DNA from 3 places in the Xanthomonas sp. F14 genome. Region 1 is predicted to be linked to each of the others. Evidence: predicted binding sites of a transcription regulator. Region 1 holds the regulator's gene; each other region holds the start of a gene.

What was found. Region 1 encodes HrcA, which represses chaperone genes, less so after heat shock. Its sites were predicted from a motif close to TTNGCACTCNNNNNNNNNGAGTGCNAA; they were not measured.
Region 2: a site for HrcA is predicted at 3,740-3,766, ahead of rpoH (RNA polymerase sigma factor RpoH). Genes of this name have one in related genera too.
Region 3: a site for HrcA is predicted at 3,536-3,562, ahead of GGR73_RS13460 (co-chaperone GroES). Genes of this name have one in related genera too.

Annotation. Positions count from the first base shown of each region.
Region 1 is NZ_JACHOM010000001.1:597,143-602,894, reverse strand. It holds gene dnaK (molecular chaperone DnaK) at 1-824, opposite strand, end outside; gene grpE (nucleotide exchange factor GrpE) at 967-1,485, opposite strand; gene hrcA (heat-inducible transcriptional repressor HrcA) at 1,585-2,637, opposite strand; gene recN (DNA repair protein RecN) at 2,754-4,418, shown strand; gene fur (ferric iron uptake transcriptional regulator) at 4,531-4,941, opposite strand; gene GGR73_RS02630 (outer membrane protein assembly factor BamE) at 5,046-5,441, shown strand; gene GGR73_RS02625 (RnfH family protein) at 5,718-5,752, opposite strand, start outside.
Region 2 is NZ_JACHOM010000005.1:68,839-74,590, forward strand. It holds gene rhlB (ATP-dependent RNA helicase RhlB) at 1-286, shown strand, start outside; gene ftsE (cell division ATP-binding protein FtsE) at 362-1,048, shown strand; gene ftsX (permease-like cell division protein FtsX) at 1,045-1,995, shown strand; gene GGR73_RS16915 (response regulator) at 2,004-2,846, shown strand; gene ung (uracil-DNA glycosylase) at 2,852-3,577, shown strand; gene rpoH (RNA polymerase sigma factor RpoH) at 3,778-4,653, shown strand; gene GGR73_RS16930 (trimeric intracellular cation channel family protein) at 4,804-5,418, opposite strand; gene GGR73_RS16935 (NAD(P)/FAD-dependent oxidoreductase) at 5,471-5,752, opposite strand, start outside.
Region 3 is NZ_JACHOM010000003.1:489,246-494,997, reverse strand. It holds gene GGR73_RS13475 (protein-disulfide reductase DsbD family protein) at 1-800, opposite strand, end outside; gene cutA (divalent-cation tolerance protein CutA) at 806-1,138, opposite strand; gene GGR73_RS13465 (endonuclease) at 1,370-3,181, opposite strand; gene GGR73_RS13460 (co-chaperone GroES) at 3,613-3,900, shown strand; gene groL (chaperonin GroEL) at 4,037-5,677, shown strand.

The sequences.
Region 1 (5,752 bases):
GACAGCTCGATCTTGGCGCGCTCTGCGGCGTCCTTCAGGCGCTGCAGTGCCAACGGATCCTTGCGCAGATCGATGCCCTGATCCTTGTTGAATTCGTCGACCAGGTACTCGATGACACGGTTGTCGAAGTCTTCGCCGCCCAGGAAGGTGTCACCGTTGGTGGCCAGCACTTCGAACTGCTTCTCGCCATCGACTTCAGCAATTTCGATGATCGACACGTCGAAGGTGCCGCCGCCCAGGTCGTACACGGCGATCTTGCGGTCCCCGCCGTTCTTGTCCAGGCCATAGGCCAGGGCGGCCGCGGTCGGCTCGTTGATGATGCGCTTGACGTCCAGACCGGCGATGCGGCCGGCGTCCTTGGTGGCCTGACGCTGGCTGTCGTTGAAGTACGCCGGCACCGTGATCACCGCCTCGGTGACCTTCTCGCCCAGGAAGTCCTCGGCGGTCTTCTTCATCTTTTCCAGCACGCGCGCAGAGATTTCCTGCGGCGCCATGCGCTTGCCATCGCTGGTCTGCACCCAGGCATCGCCGTTGTCGTGGGCAAGGATGCCGTACGGCACGTGCGAGATGTCCTTCTGCACTTCGGCGTCGGTGAACTTGCGGCCGATCAGGCGCTTCACCGCGTAGAAGGTGTTCTTCGGGTTGGTCACCGCCTGGCGCTTGGCCGAGGCGCCGACCAGCACTTCGCCGTCCTTGGTGTAGGCGACGATCGAAGGCGTGGTGCGGTCGCCCTCGGAATTTTCGATGACGCGGGCCTTGCCGCCGTCCATGATCGACACGCACGAGTTCGTGGTGCCGAGGTCAATACCAATGATCTTGCCCATGGATACGCTCCTGATGATTCTGTAGCTGTGTCCGGCGACGCCGGGTCTGGCTGAGATGTGGGGGTGGTGCGCAGGTGTTCAAGCCACCTGCACGAATCTGCGTTTCGCGCAGGCGCCCGGCAGTTCAGCCGGGCGCTGCGGCTCAGTCGTGCTTGGCCACGACCACCAGGGCCGGGCGCAGCAGACGCTCGTTGAGCAGATAGCCTTTCTGGAACACCTGCACCACGTGGCCCGGGGCGATGCCCTCGGCCTCGCCCTGGCTGATCGCCTGGTGCTGGTCCGGGTTGAACGGCTGGCCGACCGGGTCGAGCAGGGTCAGGCCGTTGTCGGCCGCAACCTTGAGCAACTGCTTGTAGGTCATGTCCAGGCCATCGCGCAGCGGGCTGGGTTCGGTGCCGGCCGCGGTCAGGCCGGCGTCCAGGCTGTCGAACACCGGCAGCAGCTCGCCCAGCAGCTTCTCGTTGGCGAACTTGCGTGCGTTCTCGACGTCGCGGGCGATGCGCTTGCGCTGATTTTCCAGATCGGCCCGCTCGCGCAGGGCATCGGCCTTGACCAGCGCGATCTCGCTGCGCAGCGACTCGATCTCGGCCTTGAGCGGATCGGTCTCGGGTGGGTTCTGGGACAGGTCTTCGGAGTCGAATTCGGGGTGGTCTTGGTTCATGTGCAGTTCCCGGGCAAGCGGAACGCCCGCCCCAACGTCACCCCGTATGTGGGCGCGCGCGCGCGTTTCAAGCAAAACGATCGTATCGATCGCTGCCGCTTATCGCGTGCCGGGCGGTTCCATGGCCGCGCCCAGCACCTGGGCGGCGGTCTGCACCAGCGGAATCACCCGGTCGTAGGCCATGCGTTTGGGCCCGATCACGCCCAGCACGCCCAGCACCTGGCCATTGGCGGCATACGGCGCGGTGACCAGCGAGACATCGTCCAGCGACAGCATGCCGGTCTCTTCGCCGATGAAGATGCGCACGCCCGGCGCCTGGATGGTGCGTTCGAGCAGCTGCAGGATCTCGCGCTTGCTGGCGAAGGCCTCGAACAGCTCGCGCAGCCGGTCCAGGTCCGACAGGTCCTGCACGCCCATCAGGCGGGTCTGCCCGGCCATCACCATGTCGTCGGCGTCGGCCGGCACCAGCGCCTCGCTGGCCAGATCCACGCTGTGCGCCAGCAGCTGCTCCATCTCGTTCTTGGCCATGCGCAGCTCGCGCAGCAGCGAGGCGCGGATGTCCGACAGCGCGCGCCCGGCAAATTGCGCATTGAGGTAATTGGCCACCCGCTCCAGCTCGGCCGGTTCGTAGGCCCGGCGCGGCTCGATCACCCGGTTCTGCACCTCGTTGTCGGCAAACACCAGGATCGCCAGCACCCGGCGCGCGTCCAGCGCCACGAAGTCGATATGCCGGAACGCAAACTGCTCGCGCCGCGGCGCACTGACCACGCCGACGAAATGGCTCATCGCCGACAGCATCTGCGAGGCGCTGCCCAGCAGCGACTGGGTGCCGTTGCCGCTGGCAAGCTCCGCGCGCAGGCGGCGCACTTCTTCCTCGCCGGGCGGCTGCATCTGCACCAGGCTGTCGACGAACACCCGGTAACCGTGCGCGGTGGGCACCCGCCCGGCCGAGGTATGCGGAGAGCTGAGCAGCCCCACATCCTCCAGGTCGGCCAGGATGTTGCGGATGGTGGCTGGGCTGACGTCCAGCCCGGCGTGCTGGGCCAGCGTCTTGGAGCCGACCGGCTCGCCATCGCGGATGTAGCGGGCAATCAGCGTCCGCAGCAATTGGCGTGCGCGGGGATCGAGCGTTGGGGACTGTGACGCGCGCATGGGATCATCCGGTGAGACTGGGCATAGATAATGTCTGGCCCTGCGGTTGGCAAGCGTCTTATTCCCTGCCCGCCGCTCCCACCCTAAGCTTCCCCAAAGCGTTCACACTCGATCCCATGCTCAGACACCTCTCCATCAAGGATTTCGCCGTCGTCCGCGCCACCGAACTGGAATTCGGGCCAGGCATGACCGTGGTTTCCGGCGAAACCGGCGCCGGCAAGTCGCTGATGGTGGACGCGCTAGGCTTCCTGTCCGGGCTGCGCGCCGACAGCGGCGTGGTCCGCCACGGTGCCGACCGCGCCGAACTGTCGGCCGAATTCCAGCTGCCGGCCCAGCACCCGGGCCTGACCTGGCTGTCGGACAACGAACTCGACGACGACGCGCAATGCCAGCTGCGCCGGATCATCCGTGCCGATGGCGGCTCGCGTGCCTGGATCAACGGCCGCCCGGTGACCTCTTCGCAACTGGCGGAGCTGGCCTCGCGGCTGGTGGAGATCCACGGCCAGCACGAACACCAGGCCCTGATGGCCCGCCACAGCCAGCTCGCCCTGCTCGACGCCTACGCCCGCAACGGCGCGCAGCGCGAGCAGGTGCGCCAGGCCAGCCAGCGCTGGCAGGCCCTGCTGGACGAACGCGATGCGCTGTCCGCGCAGGGCGATGTCTCCGACCGCATCGGCTTTCTGGAACACCAGCTCGGCGAACTGGAACGCGAGGACCTGGACCCGGCCGCGATCGCCGCGCTGGACGTCAATCACCGCCGCCAGGCGCACGCCACCGCATTGATCGGCGCCTGCGACAGCGTGGCCCTGCAGCTCAACGGCGACGACGGCGCCTCCGCGCTGGGCCTGCTGCAGGACAGCCGCCATGACCTGGCGCGCGTGGCCGAGCACGAGCCACGCCTGGGCGAGGTCGATGCACTGCTGGACAGCGCGGTCATCCAGATCGAGGAGGCGCTGGCCCTGCTCGACCGCGTACGCGACGACCTGGAGGCCGACCCGGCCCAGTTCGAGGCGATGGAGCGCCGGCTCGGCCGCCTGCACGATCTGGCCCGCAAGCACCGCGTCACCCCGGACGAACTGGCCGCCCAGCGCGACCGCATGAGCCTGGAAGTGGAGAGCCTGCGCGGCGCCGACGAGCGCCTGCAGCAGCTGGACAAGCATATCGAGGCGGCGATCGGCGTCTGGCGCAGCGCGGCCAGCAGCCTCAGCGCCAGCCGCACCACCGCTGCCGAGGCCTTGTCGGCCGCCACCACCACGCTGATCGGCGAGCTGGGCATGGGCGGCGGGCAGTTCCTTATCCAGCTGCAGCCGCAGGACACCCTGCGCCCTGACCCCAACGGCGCCGAGCGGGTGGAATTCCTGGTCGCCGCCAACGCCGGGCAGCCACCGCGCGCATTGCGCAAGGTCGCCTCCGGCGGCGAGCTGTCACGGATTTCGCTGGCGATCGAGGTCGCTGCGCTCGGGCTGGACAGCGTGCCGACCATGGTCTTCGACGAAGTGGATTCCGGCATCGGCGGCGCGGTGGCCGACATCGTCGGGCAAAAGCTGCGCGCCCTGGGCGAAGAGCGCCAGGTGCTGTGCGTGACCCACTTGCCACAGGTGGCCGCCAAGGGCCACGCGCACTATCGGGTCAGCAAGGCGCCGGTGGACGGCATGACCCAGAGCGCGGTCGAACTGCTCGGCCCGCAGGCGCGCCAGGAAGAACTGGCGCGCATGCTGGGCGGGGTGGAAGTCAGCAAGGAAGCCCGCGCGGCGGCACGCAAGCTGCTGCAGAGCGCCTGAGCCGCCGGGCGCTGTCTCGGCCGCCATCGGGGTTGCCCAGGCAGCCGATGGCGGCAAACGCACAAGGCGGCCGAAGCCGCCTTGTCGTTACCGCGATGCCACCAGATTGTTGTCAGCGCGGACGCTTCTTGCGCACGTACAGCACCAGCGAGTGCTCTTCCAGCTCGTAGCCATGCTGGGCGGCGATCTGGCGCTGCAAGGCCTCGATCTCTTCGCTCTCGAACTCGATCACGTGACCTGTATCCACGTCGACCATATGGTCGTGATGGCCGCCACGATCCAGCTCATAGACCGCCTGGCCGCCTTCGAAATTGTGCTTCAGCACCAGACCGGCGGCCTCGAACTGGGTCAGCACCCGATACACCGTTGCCAGACCGATTTCGTCGCCATGATCGAGCAGCTGCCGATAGATGTCTTCTGCGCTGAGGTGGTGCTGGTTGCTCTTCTGCTCGAGCAACTCCAGGATCCGCATCCGCGGATGGGTCACCTTGAGCCCGACTTTGCGCAGGTCGTGGGTTTCCATATGTTCTCCGTTCATTGGCGATTTAGCGCCAGCTGCCATCAAACGGGTCGCGGCGACCGGCGGGAGTGTATCATCGGCGTGATTTCCTCAGCACTTAATCCCCGATGCGTAATCTCCTGCTGGTCGCCGCCGTTGCTCTTTCCACCGCTGGCTGCGGCATCATCTACAAGCAGCCGATCTACCAGGGCAATCTGATCAAACAGAATGCCGTGGAGCAACTGCAGGTAGGCCAGAGCAAGCAGCAGGTCAGCGCGTTGCTGGGTACCCCCTCGATCCCCGATCCATTCCATTCGCAGCGCTGGGACTACACCTCCACCCAGCGCGTGGACCGTCTGGCGCGCACCGAGATCAAGAACTTCACCGTGTTCTTCGAGAACGAGCAGGTCGTTCGCTGGGAAGGCGATTACTTCCCCTCGCAGGACGAGCAGCTGGCCAAGTCGGCACCCAAGCAGTTCGGTCGCAATCTGGCCCGCGACAAGAAAAAGCAGCGCGGCCGTTGATGCGCTTGGTCGCGCACTGCGCGATCGCCTGGGTGTCGCCGCACCAGAAAACGCATCCGTTTGAACGGATGCGTTTTTTATTTGCCTGGTCGCAGAGACGTGTTGGGTCAGGAACTGCAGCGCTGATCCAGATATCGACCTCTGCGGCTTTCTGTCAGCCGTCTTGCGGCGACATGCGCCTGTTCAAGCCACCGGCTGCGCTCGCTTGTCCAGATCGCTCAACAGAAGAGCTCGCTGTTGCGCACAGCGCACATGCATCGCAGTGCCGGCCAACAGCTATCCGTTGGGACCGGCCTTTTTGCTCGGTCCGG
Region 2 (5,752 bases), on a different contig from region 1:
GCCGACCGAAACGCCGGTGGTTGCGGCGGCGTCGGTCGAGGCGCCTTCCACCATCGTGGCCGATGCCGAGCGCGCACCACGCAAGCGGCGCCGTCGTCGCAACGGCCGTCCGGTCGAAGGTGCCGAGCCGGCAGTGGCCTCCACACCGGTCGCCGCACCTGCCGCACCGCGCAAGCCCACCCAGGTGGTCGCCAAGCCGGTGCGCAGCGCCGCCAAGCCGTCCGGCAGCCCGTCGCTGCTGAGCCGTATCGGCCGTCGCCTGCGCTCGCTGGTGTCCGGCAACTGATCGCCTGCGGCCTGCGTCGCATTGCCGGGCTCCGGCGATGCGACGCAAGCGCTGGCGCTCCGGCATAATCGCTGGATGACCGTTCTGCGTTTCGACAACGTCAGCAAGCACTACGCCGGTGGCCACCAGGCGCTGACCGATGTCAGCTTCGAAGTGGCCGATGGCGAGATGCTGTTCGTGACCGGCCACTCCGGCGCCGGCAAAAGCACCCTGCTCAAATTGATCCACCTCAGCGAGCGGCCCAGCCAGGGCGCAGTACTGCTGGGCGAACGCAACCTGCTCAAGGTGCGCGGCCGGCAGATTCCGCTGCACCGTCGCCAGGTGGGTGCGGTCTATCAGGACCATCGCCTGCTCAACGACCGCAGCATCGCCGAGAACGTGGCGTTACCGCTGATCCTGCGCGGCACCCGGCGTGCGGAGATCGGCAAGCGCGTGCGCTCGGCATTGGAGCGGATCGGGCTGGCCCATCGCGAGCGGGCCTTGCCGTCGCAGTTGTCGGCCGGCGAGCAGCAGCGCGTGGGCATCGCCCGCGCCATCGTCGGCGAACCGCGCCTGCTGGTGGCCGATGAGCCCACCGGCAATCTGGATCCGGCGCTGGCTGCGGAAATCATGCAGTTGTTCGCCGAGCTGCCCGCGCGCGGCACCAGCGTGCTGGTGGTCAGCCATGACCTGGCCCTGCTCAAGCAGATGCGCAAGCGCGTGCTGATCCTGGATCACGGCCGCCTGGTCGACGACATCTCGCCGCAGGATCTGGCCGAATGAGCAAGCCCGCCAATACCGAAGCCGTCGCCCCTTCGCGGGTCGGCGTGTGGATCGACCATCATCTGCACAGCATCGCCTTCAGCCTGGGCCGTGCCATGCGCAAGCCCTGGGCCACCTTGCTGACCATCGTGGTGATGGCGCTGGCGCTGGCCTTGCCGCTGGGGCTGTCGATCGCGCTGGACAACGTCAAGTTGCTGGCCGGCAGCGTGCAGCAGTCGCGCGAGATCAACCTGTTCCTGAAGGTCGAGATCGGCGCCGAGGCCGCGCAGGCCCTGGCCGGCGAATTGCGCGCGCGCCCGGACGTTGCCCGGGTCGCGCTGCGCACGCCGGCGCAGGGGCTGACCGAGCTGCGCGAGAGCGCCAAGCTCGACGAGGCGATCGATGCGCTGGGCGACAACCCGCTGCCGACGCTGCTGGTCGTCACGCCCAGCGAGACGGCCGACGATGCGCAGCTGGCCGGCGCGCTGCAGGCCTTGCCGCAGGCCGACCAGGTGCAGCACGACGCGCTGTGGCGCAAGCGCCTGGATGGCTGGCTGCACTTCGGCGAGCGGCTGGTGCAGGTGCTGTCGGCACTGCTGGGTGTCGGCGCGGTGCTGGTGGTCGGCAATACGGTGCGGCTGGACATCCAGTCGCGGCGCGAGGAAATCGGCGTGCTGCAGTTGCTGGGTGCCAGCGATGGCTTCATCCGGCGTCCGTTCCTGTACCTGGGGGCCTGGTACGGGCTCGGTGCCGGCGCTGTGGCGCTCGCGCTGATCGCCGCCTCCGGGCTGGCGTTGCGCGCGCCGTTGGCGACCCTGGCCGACAGTTACGGCAGCTCCTTTACCCTGCACGGGCTGGATCTGCTGCATTCTGCGCTGGTGCTGGTCGGCACCCTGGTCCTGGGCTGGCTGGGTGCCTGGCTGGTCACCGGCCATTTCCTCCGCCAGACCCGTCCCACCGAGACCTGAGGCCTGCCATGCATCCACCGGATCTCAAGCACCTGATCAGCGACGCGCCGCGCGTGATGGTGGTCGATGGCTCCAAGCTGGTGCGCAAGCTGATCGCCGATGTGTTGCAGCGCGATCTGCCCAACGTGCAGGTGATCGGCTGCTCCAGCATCGCCGAGGCGCGCCAGGCGCTGGAAGCCGGGGCGGTGGATCTGGTCACCACCTCGCTGTCGCTGCCCGATGGCGATGGCCTGACCCTGGCGCGCAGCGTGCGCGAAGCGGCCGGCCAGGCCTATGTGCCGGTGATCGTGGTCTCCGGCGATGCGCAGCAGCATCTGGTGGAGCGCCGCTTCACCGAATACGTCACCGATTATTTCGACAAGGCGCTGGGCCACGAAGCCCTGGCGACCTTCATCCGCGGCTATGTGCAGCCCGAGCCGGTGGTCGGCGCGACCGTGCTGTACATCGAGGACAGCCGCGTGGTGGCCGAGGCGACCAAGCGCATGCTCGAGCGGCAGAGCCTGAAGGTGGTGCATGTGCTCACCGCCGAGGATGCCTTTGCGCTGCTCACCGCCGAATCGCTGGGCCGCACCGAGCGCCGCATCGACGTGGTGCTGACCGATGTGACCCTGAAGGGCGAGCTCAACGGCCGCGACGTGGTCGAGCGCATCCGCATCGACTTCGCCTACGGCAAGCGTCGCCTGCCGGTGCTGGTGATGACCGGCGACACCAATCCGCGCAACCAGTCCGAGCTGCTGCGCGCCGGCGCCAACGACCTGGTGCAAAAACCCATCGAAGAACGTCTGCTGGTGACCAAGGTGCTGTTCCAGCTGCGCCTGGCACGGCTCGAGGACCAGGCTGTCACGCTATGACCGAAGTGGCTGAAGTGGAAGCGCGTATCCAGCTGGAACCGTCGTGGAAGGCGCGGGTGGGCGATTGGTTGCTGCGCCCGGAAATGCAGGAGCTGTCCACATTCCTGCGCCAGCGCAAGGCGGCCGGGGCGCGGGTGTTCCCGCCGGGCCCGCAGATCTTTGCGGCCTTCGACGCCACCCCGTTCGAGCAGGTCAAGGTGGTGATCCTGGGCCAGGATCCGTATCACGGCGAAGGCCAGGCGCATGGGCTGTGCTTTTCGGTGCTGCCCGGGGTGCCGGTGCCGCCGTCGCTGCTCAACATCTACAAGGAGATCCAGGACGACCTGGGCATCGCACGTCCGGACCATGGCTATCTGATGCCGTGGGCGCGCCAGGGCGTGCTGCTGCTCAATGCGGTGCTGACGGTGGAGCAGGGCCGTGCCGGCGCGCACCAGAACAAGGGCTGGGAAGGCTTCACCGACCATGTGGTGGAGACCCTCAACCGCGAGCGCGAAGGTCTGGTGTTCCTGCTCTGGGGCAGCTACGCGCAGTCCAAGGGCAAGGTCATCGACCAGGCGCGCCATCGCGTGTTCAAGGCCCCGCATCCCTCGCCGTTGTCGGCGCATCGCGGCTTTCTGGGCTGCCAGCACTTCTCCAAGACCAACGAGCACCTGCAGCGCCGCGGGCTGGGCCCGATCGACTGGTCGCTGCCGCCCCGCAACGTGCTGGACACCACTCCGGCCAGCGGCTGAACGGTACCGGCGCCGGCCCGTTTCGCGGCGGCTTTGTCACGGTCTGCGCAGGGCGGCGGTGGTAGCGTAGATGCTCGAAGTCGGGGAGCTTCGCCGTAGAACGACGGCGACGCCAAAAGCCCGAACGTCCTATAAATGGAACGCTGGGAACTTTTTCTGTACCCGGCAGTCCAATAGTTCGACTGCTAAGATGGTGCCCTATGAACCAGATCACCTCGACTGCCCTAGTGGCAAACAATCTCCCGATTCCCAGTGCGCTCGGTTCGCTGGACGCCTACATCGGTGCCGTGCACCAGATCCCGGTGCTGTCGGTCGATGAGGAACAGAATCTTGCCCGTCGCTTCCGTGACGAGCTGGATCTGGACGCCGCGCGCGAGCTGGTCCATTCCCACCTGCGCTTCGTGGTGCACGTCGCTCGCGGCTACAACGGCTACGGCCTGCCGCTGGGCGACCTGATCCAGGAAGGCAACATCGGCCTGATGAAGGCGGTCAAGCGCTTCGACCCGGAAATGGGCGTGCGCCTGGTCAGCTTCGCGGTGCATTGGATCCGTGCCGAGATGCACGAGTTCATCCTGAAGAACTGGCGCATCGTCAAGGTCGCCACGACCAAGGCGCAGCGCAAGCTGTTCTTCAACCTGCGCAAGTCCAAGACCCGCCTGGGCTGGCTCAATGCGTCCGAGGTGACTGCGGTCGCCAAGGACCTGAACGTCTCCGAGCGCGAAGTGATGGAGATGGAGTCGCGTCTGTCCGGTCGCGATATCGGCTTCGATGCCTCGTCCGACGAAGACGACGATCATGGTCCGCCGTCGCCGGTGAGCTACCTGGTGGCCAACGACGAAGATCCGTCGCAGGCCTACGAGCGCCACGACAGCGAAGACAATCAGCTGCAGTTGCTGCGCGAAGGCATGGCCGGCCTGGACACGCGCTCGCGCGACATCGTCAAGCGCCGCTGGCTGGACTCCGACTCCAAGGTGACGCTGCAGGAGCTGGCCGACGAGTACGGCGTGTCGGCCGAGCGTATCCGCCAGATCGAGGCGAATGCGCTGAAGAAGATGAAGGCACTGTTCGTGGCCTGATCCTTCGATCATGCCCCAGGTGTTGCACAAACGGCCCGGTTTTCCGGGCCGTTTGCATGTGGGCTGCTTGTGCTGCGTCGAGTCCGACGACGCGCGGTGGTTCGTCGTGGTCGTTCGCCGATGATCGACCGCGCGCTGCGCCCGCCGGCGCTATTCCGGCAGGCGCGCCACCGGCAGATGCCAGCCGTAGCGGATGGCCATGAAACGCAGCCCGAAACAGACCAGCGCGCCGGTCGCCAGCGACCAGGCCTGCGGCACTGCGAGCATGTGCCCGATCGCGACCAGGCCGCCACCGGCCAGCGCGGCGACCGCATACAGCTCGGCCTGCAGCACCACCGGCGTCCGCGCCACCAGCAGATCACGCGCGATGCCGCCGCCGATGCCGCTGAGCATGCCGAGTAAGGTCGCGCTGAGCGGGCTGAGTTGGTAATCGAGCGCCTTGCTGGTGCCGTAGACCGCAAACAGCGCCAACCCGGCCGCGTCGAACAACTGCACCGGGTTGCGCAGCCGTTCCACCGCCGCATGCCAGTAGAAACCGGCCACGCCGGCCAGGCAGGCGACCAGCAGGTACTGCGGATGCACCAGTGCGGCCGGCGGGGTGGCGCCGATCAGCACATCGCGCACGATCCCGCCGGACACCGCCGCCGCGCACGACAGCACCAGTACGCCGAACAGATCCAGGCGATTGCGCACCGCCACGGTCGCGCCGCTGAGGGCGAACACGAAGGTGCCGAGCAGATCCAGCAGGAACAGGAGAGTGGTCACGATCAGACCGTCGCATCAGGCCGCACAGCATCGCGCACGGCCTGCGCCGCTGTCATCCGTCCTTGCTGCTGGGCGGCGGATCGTCGGTGGCACCGCCGAAGATGATGCGCGCGGCGCGCTGGTAGCTCCAGTACGCCATCGCCCAGTTCACCAGCACCACGAACCGGTTGCGGAAACCGATCAGGAAGTACACGTGCGCGGCCAGCCAGAACCACCAGGCCACGATGCCGGAGAGCTTGAGCTTGCCGACATGCACGATGGCGGCCATGCGGCCGATCGTGGCCAAGTTGCCGTAGTCCTGGTAACGGAAGGCTGGTGCAGGCTGGCTGCGGTG
Region 3 (5,752 bases), on a different contig from region 1:
ACCACCACATCGCCGAAGTGCTCATCGCGGTGCGCCTTGCCCTGCGGCCAGCGCGGCAGCCCGGGACGCACGCCGCCGGCGCCTTCCAGCGCCAGCGAGGTGCGGTCGCGGTAGATGTAATAGCCGGGCGCGGGGGTGAAGCGCAGCAGCAGGCTGTTGCCGTCGCCGACGATGGCTTCGAAGGTGAAGGCCTGCTCGGCCGGCAGCGGCAGTGCGTCCACGCCGGCGGCCTGGCCGGTGCTGCCGAACAGCCGCGGGCCTGTCGGTGCGCGCGGCACCAGTGCGCCCAGGTTTTCGCGTGGGGTGGCGGGCGTCGCGGCGGGAGCCGAGGCATCGGGCAGGCGCACGCGCAGCTCGCGGCGTTGCGGCGGGTAGCACACGCCGGCGTCGGCGCAGCCCTGGTATTGCACCTGCAGCACGGCGGTCTGCAACCCGGCATCGGCCTTGCCGGCCAGCCTTGCCTGCAGCTGCTTGCGGTAGGTCTGCACCTGGCCGAAGAACTCGTCGCGCTTGCTCTCGCCTTCCGGCAGCGCCAGCTCGCCGGCGGCAAAGCCTTGCCCGGATTTGACGCTGATGCGGTGGCGATACAGGTAATAGCCCGGCGCGATCTTCCAGTGCAGCGTGATGCTGTCGCGGCTATCGGCGGTGGCGCTCAGGGTGAAGGCCTGATCCACCGGCAGCAGGTCGGCCTCGGTGACCGCGGCCTGCGCGGGCAGGGGCGCCACCAGCGCCAGCGGCGCAGCGAGCAACGGTACGGCCAGCAATGCGCAGCGGGCGATCCAGCGGGACAGAGACTTCATGGACGTCAGGATTCCTTGCGGGTTTCGGCCCGGACCCAATCGAGATACGCCGGCAGCCCGGCGCTGGCTTGGACCGCGATCGCCTCCGGCAGTTCATACGGATGCAGCGCCTGCAGCCGCGCGATGGCGTCCGGCAGGCGGTCTTCCCAGGTCTTGATCAACAACTGCACTTCCTGGCTGCGCTCGATCGCCCCGTTCCAGCGGTACAGCGACTGCACGCCGGGCAGCTGGGTGACGCAGGCGGCCAGGCACTCGTCCAGCAGCACGCGCGCAATGCGCTCGGCGCTGTCGGCATCCGGGCAGGTGCTGAACAACAGATGGAGGGAAGAGGCGCTCATGTGACCGCGCAGTGTAATCCCCTGTCTGCGGGGGATCGACCGCAGATTCCGGAACAGGGCGTCAAGTTCGCTGGAGCCTGGCGGCTGGCCGGCGATACCGGTCCTGCGCCTGCCCGCTGATGTTGAATGACGCAGGCCGACGGCTCGCGCGCCTGCTGCGCGGTCGGGCATGTGGATTGCCGCTGCAAGCCGTCTCCCGGCCCGGCGCCTGGGGCACCGGGCCGGGCCGGATCAATTGGCCAGCTGGCAGCTGGCCGGCTTGGCCGAGGTGAACAGGCTCGAGGTCGCCCATTCGGGGTGATCCACGAACGGGTTGCGGTTGCCCTGGAAGCTGAAGATCACCTGGTTGCGCGCCCGCTCGGCATCGTCCGGCGGGTCGGCCTGGTGCCAGGCCAGCAGCGTGGACAACAGGCCCATGTAGGCCGGCGAGGCCGAGGTCTGCACGATCTTGCTGCGGTCGTCGGTGAGTTCCAGGTCCGGCTCGGACTGCCCGGTGGCCGCGTCGGTGCCGCCTTCGTAGCGGATCGCCATGTACATCACCGCACGCGCCATGTCGCCCTTGCGCTTGCCCCACACCTCGAAGGTGCCGCCGTTGCCGTCCGGGGTGCGCACCCAGTTGGAATTGCCCGGATAGCGCCCGCTGCCGCCGCCACTGCCGTCATTGACCTCGGTGACCCGCTCGCCGCAGCTGCTGGTGCAGGCCGCATAGGGCTTGTTGCCGCGGTCGGCGTTGAAGGCGGTGTCAGTCAGATACAGCATGTGGGTGTCGGTGTAGGGCGCATACGGCAGCCCCTTGTCGCCGCTGGCGCTGCCGAAGCCCAGCGAGTTGGGCCAGGTGTGCTCGCGGTTGTAGGTCAGCCCGCTCCCGGTGCCGGCACGGTCGCTGCCCTTGGCGTAGCTGCGGTTGCGGTAGGCGTCCAGGATCCGGCCGCTGTTGTTGGGATCCTCGTCGGCCATTTCCAGGATGGTCCAGGTACTGGTGCCCGAGCCGCTGTACGGATAGACCGTGTGGCCCTTGATCACGGTGTGCAGCGAACAGCGCAACTGGCTGGCATTGGCGGTGTTGACCCGCGAGTAGTAACCGGTGCCGCCGCCGCTGGCGGTGGCCACGGTGAAGGCGATCGACTGGTTGGCGGCCGGGCTCAGCCCGCTGGCATCGCGGATGGCGCTGGCGGTGATCGCCAGGGTACAGCGCTCGCCACCGACCAAGGCGGTGTTGGTGGACAGGCTGAAGCGGGTGCCGCTGGTCGGGTAGCTCAGCGCCACCGTGCCGGAGCTGGCGCAGCTCAGTGCGAAGGCGCCGCTGCTCAGCGTCACCGCCTCGCTGAAGCCCACGTTCAGGTCGCCGGCGGCGGGAAAGCCGGTCGCGCCCTGGGCCGGGGTGGTGCTGGTGATCGCCGGTGCCGCGCCGGTCTCGCCGCCACCGCCGCTGCCGTTGAAGCTCTGGCCGCGGTTGCACGCGCCAAAGGTCTGCGCCGACGAGCCGGCCCAGCTGAAGTTGGCCGCGCTGCTGCCGGTGCCGGTCAGTTGCAGCGAACTGCCGACCGCGCTGCTGTTGCTCTCGCTGACCGGCAGGTTCTGGCTGGTGATGCCGGCGGCAGGGCCGCCGCTGGCGGTGATGGCGCCTTCGTAACTGAGGAACTGCACCAGCTGCCCGTTGGGGTCGACCAGCGCCACGCCGTCGTTGGGCCCGTTCTGCACGCCGTTGCTGGCGTAGCCGACCGTGGCCACGCGCACCTGGCTGCCGCAGCTGACCAGGCTGCCGGCCGGCACCGCTGTATTGGCGTAGACCGTCGCCGCGCCCGGTGTGCTGCCGTTGTACAGATAGATGCGGTAGCCGCTCAGCGATTCGCCGGCGGTGGCCACCACTTCCACCCCTTCGCCGCTGTCGCCGGAGGCGCCTGCGTCGTCGTAATGCAGTTCGTTGATGAACACCGCCGCGTGGGCGGTGGGGACGGCCAGCGCGAGCGCACAGGCCAGGGGAAGCGTGCAGCTGGGGGACCAGCGCAAGGGGAAAACACGGGCGGGGGACGGCAACCTCATCGACAGCTCCTTGTGATCGGGGAATGCGTGGCCGACTGTAAAACGTGCGCATGACAATCGGTGGAACCTGGTTCCATTTTTAGAGCGGCTGCTCCGGCGACTGCTCGGTGCGCACCGTCCGGCGTGCCAGTGGCTCGGTAGCCGGTCTCAGGTGCAGCCGGCGATTGCGCAGCCCGGTTCCCACCCGGCTGACCGCCGCCAGCGGGGCGATGCGTGCCAAGTCGTGTCGGCCGCGTCGTGGCCCTGGGACGGAACTGCCCGGCGAAAATTTTTTGCCCCCAGCCCTTGAAAGCTGGCCACACAGCACAATCTCTGGCCCGCACCCGCTCTGTCGGGTTTTTTCCGCGCGCTGTGCTGGCAGTCGTCACATACGAGTGCTAACATCGCCGATAATTTCCAGACCAATCAATCACTTAAGAGGGTCTTTCTCTATGAGCATCAAGCCGCTTCACGACCGCGTTGTAGTCAAGCCGATCGAAGCCGACGAAGTTTCCGCCGGCGGCATCGTGATCCCGGACTCCGCCAAGGAAAAGTCCACCAAGGGTGAAGTCGTCGCCATCGGCGCCGGCAAGCCCCTGGACAACGGCAGCCTGCGCGCGCCGGTGGTCAAGGTCGGCGACAAGGTCATCTACGGCCAGTACGCCGGCAGCAGCTACAAGTCCGAAGGCGTCGAGTACAAGGTGCTGCGCGAAGACGACATCCTGGCGGTCATCGGCTGATAGCCGTTGCCGGCGGGATTCGGGAGTGGGGATTCGGGATTGGCCACTGCGCTTGGCGCAGCTGATCCCGCATCTCCCCCGAACCCCGCTCTAGCCAATCCCCAATCCCCAATCTCAAATTCCGGAGTTACAACAAATGGCTGCTAAAGACATTCGTTTCGGTGAAGACGCACGTACCCGTATGGTTCGTGGCGTCAACGTGCTTGCCAATGCCGTCAAGGCCACCCTGGGCCCGAAGGGCCGCAACGTCGTGCTCGAGAAGAGCTTCGGCGCGCCGACCATCACCAAGGACGGCGTCTCCGTCGCCAAGGAAATCGAACTGGCTGACAAGTTCGAGAACATGGGCGCGCAGATGGTCAAGGAAGTCGCTTCCAAGACCAACGACAACGCCGGCGACGGCACCACCACCGCCACCGTGCTGGCCCAGGCCCTGATCCGCGAAGGCGCCAAGGCTGTGGCCGCCGGCATGAACCCGATGGACCTCAAGCGCGGTATCGACCAGGCCGTCAAGGCCGCCGTCATCGAGCTGAAGAACATCTCCAAGCCCACCACCGACGACAAGGCGATTGCCCAGGTCGGCACCATCTCGGCCAACTCGGACGAGTCGATCGGCAACATCATTGCCGAAGCGATGCAGAAGGTCGGCAAGGAAGGCGTGATCACCGTTGAAGAAGGCTCGGGCCTGGAAAACGAGCTGGACGTGGTCGAGGGCATGCAGTTCGATCGCGGCTACCTCTCCCCGTACTTCATCAACAACCAGCAGAGCCAGTCGGCCGACCTGGACGACCCGTTCATCCTGCTGCACGACAAGAAGATCTCCAACGTGCGCGACCTGCTGCCCGTGCTCGAAGGCGTGGCCAAGGCCGGCAAGCCGTTGCTGATCGTCGCTGAAGAAGTCGAAGGCGAAGCGCTGGCCACCCTGGTGGTCAACACCATCCGTGGCATCGTCAAGGTCGTGGCCGTCAAGGCACCGGGCTTCGGCGACCGTCGCAAGGCGATGCTGGAAGACATGGCGGTGCTGACCGGCGGCACCGTGATCTCCGAGGAAGTGGGTCTGGCGCTGGAGAAGGCCACGATCAAGGACCTGGGCCGCGCGAAGAAGGTGCAGGTCTCCAAGGAGAACACCACCATCATCGACGGCGCCGGCGACTCGGCCACGATCGAAGCCCGCGTTGGCCAGATCAAGACCCAGATCGAAGACACCTCGTCCGATTACGACCGCGAGAAGCTGCAGGAGCGCGTGGCTAAGCTGGCCGGTGGCGTTGCAGTGATCAAGGTCGGCGCGTCGACCGAAATCGAAATGAAGGAAAAGAAGGCCCGCGTCGAAGACGCCCTGCACGCCACCCGTGCAGCCGTCGAAGAAGGCGTGGTCCCGGGCGGCGGTGTGGCCCTGGTGCGTGCGCTGGTGGCCGTCGGTAACCTGACCGGTGCCAACGAAGACCAGACCCACGGCATCCAGATCGCCCTGCGCGCGATGGAAGCCCCGCTGCGCGAAATCGTGGCCAATGCCGGCGAAGAGCCGTCCGTGATCCTGAACAAGGTCAAGGAAGGCACCGGCAACTACGGTTACAACGCGGCCAACGGCGAGTTCGGCGACATGGTCGAGTTCGGCATCCTGGATCCGACCAAGGTCACCCGCTCGGCGCTGCAGAACGCAGCCTCGATCGCCGGCCTGATGATCACCACCGAAGCCATGGTGGCCGATGCACCGAAGAAGGACGAGCCGGCGATGCCGGCCGGCGGTGGCATGGGCGGCATGGGCGGCATGGATTTCTGATCCACGCCACTCGGCTGTTGCAGCACAAAGGACCCCGCCGAAAGGCGGGGTTTTTTTGTGGGCGGTCGTGGATGC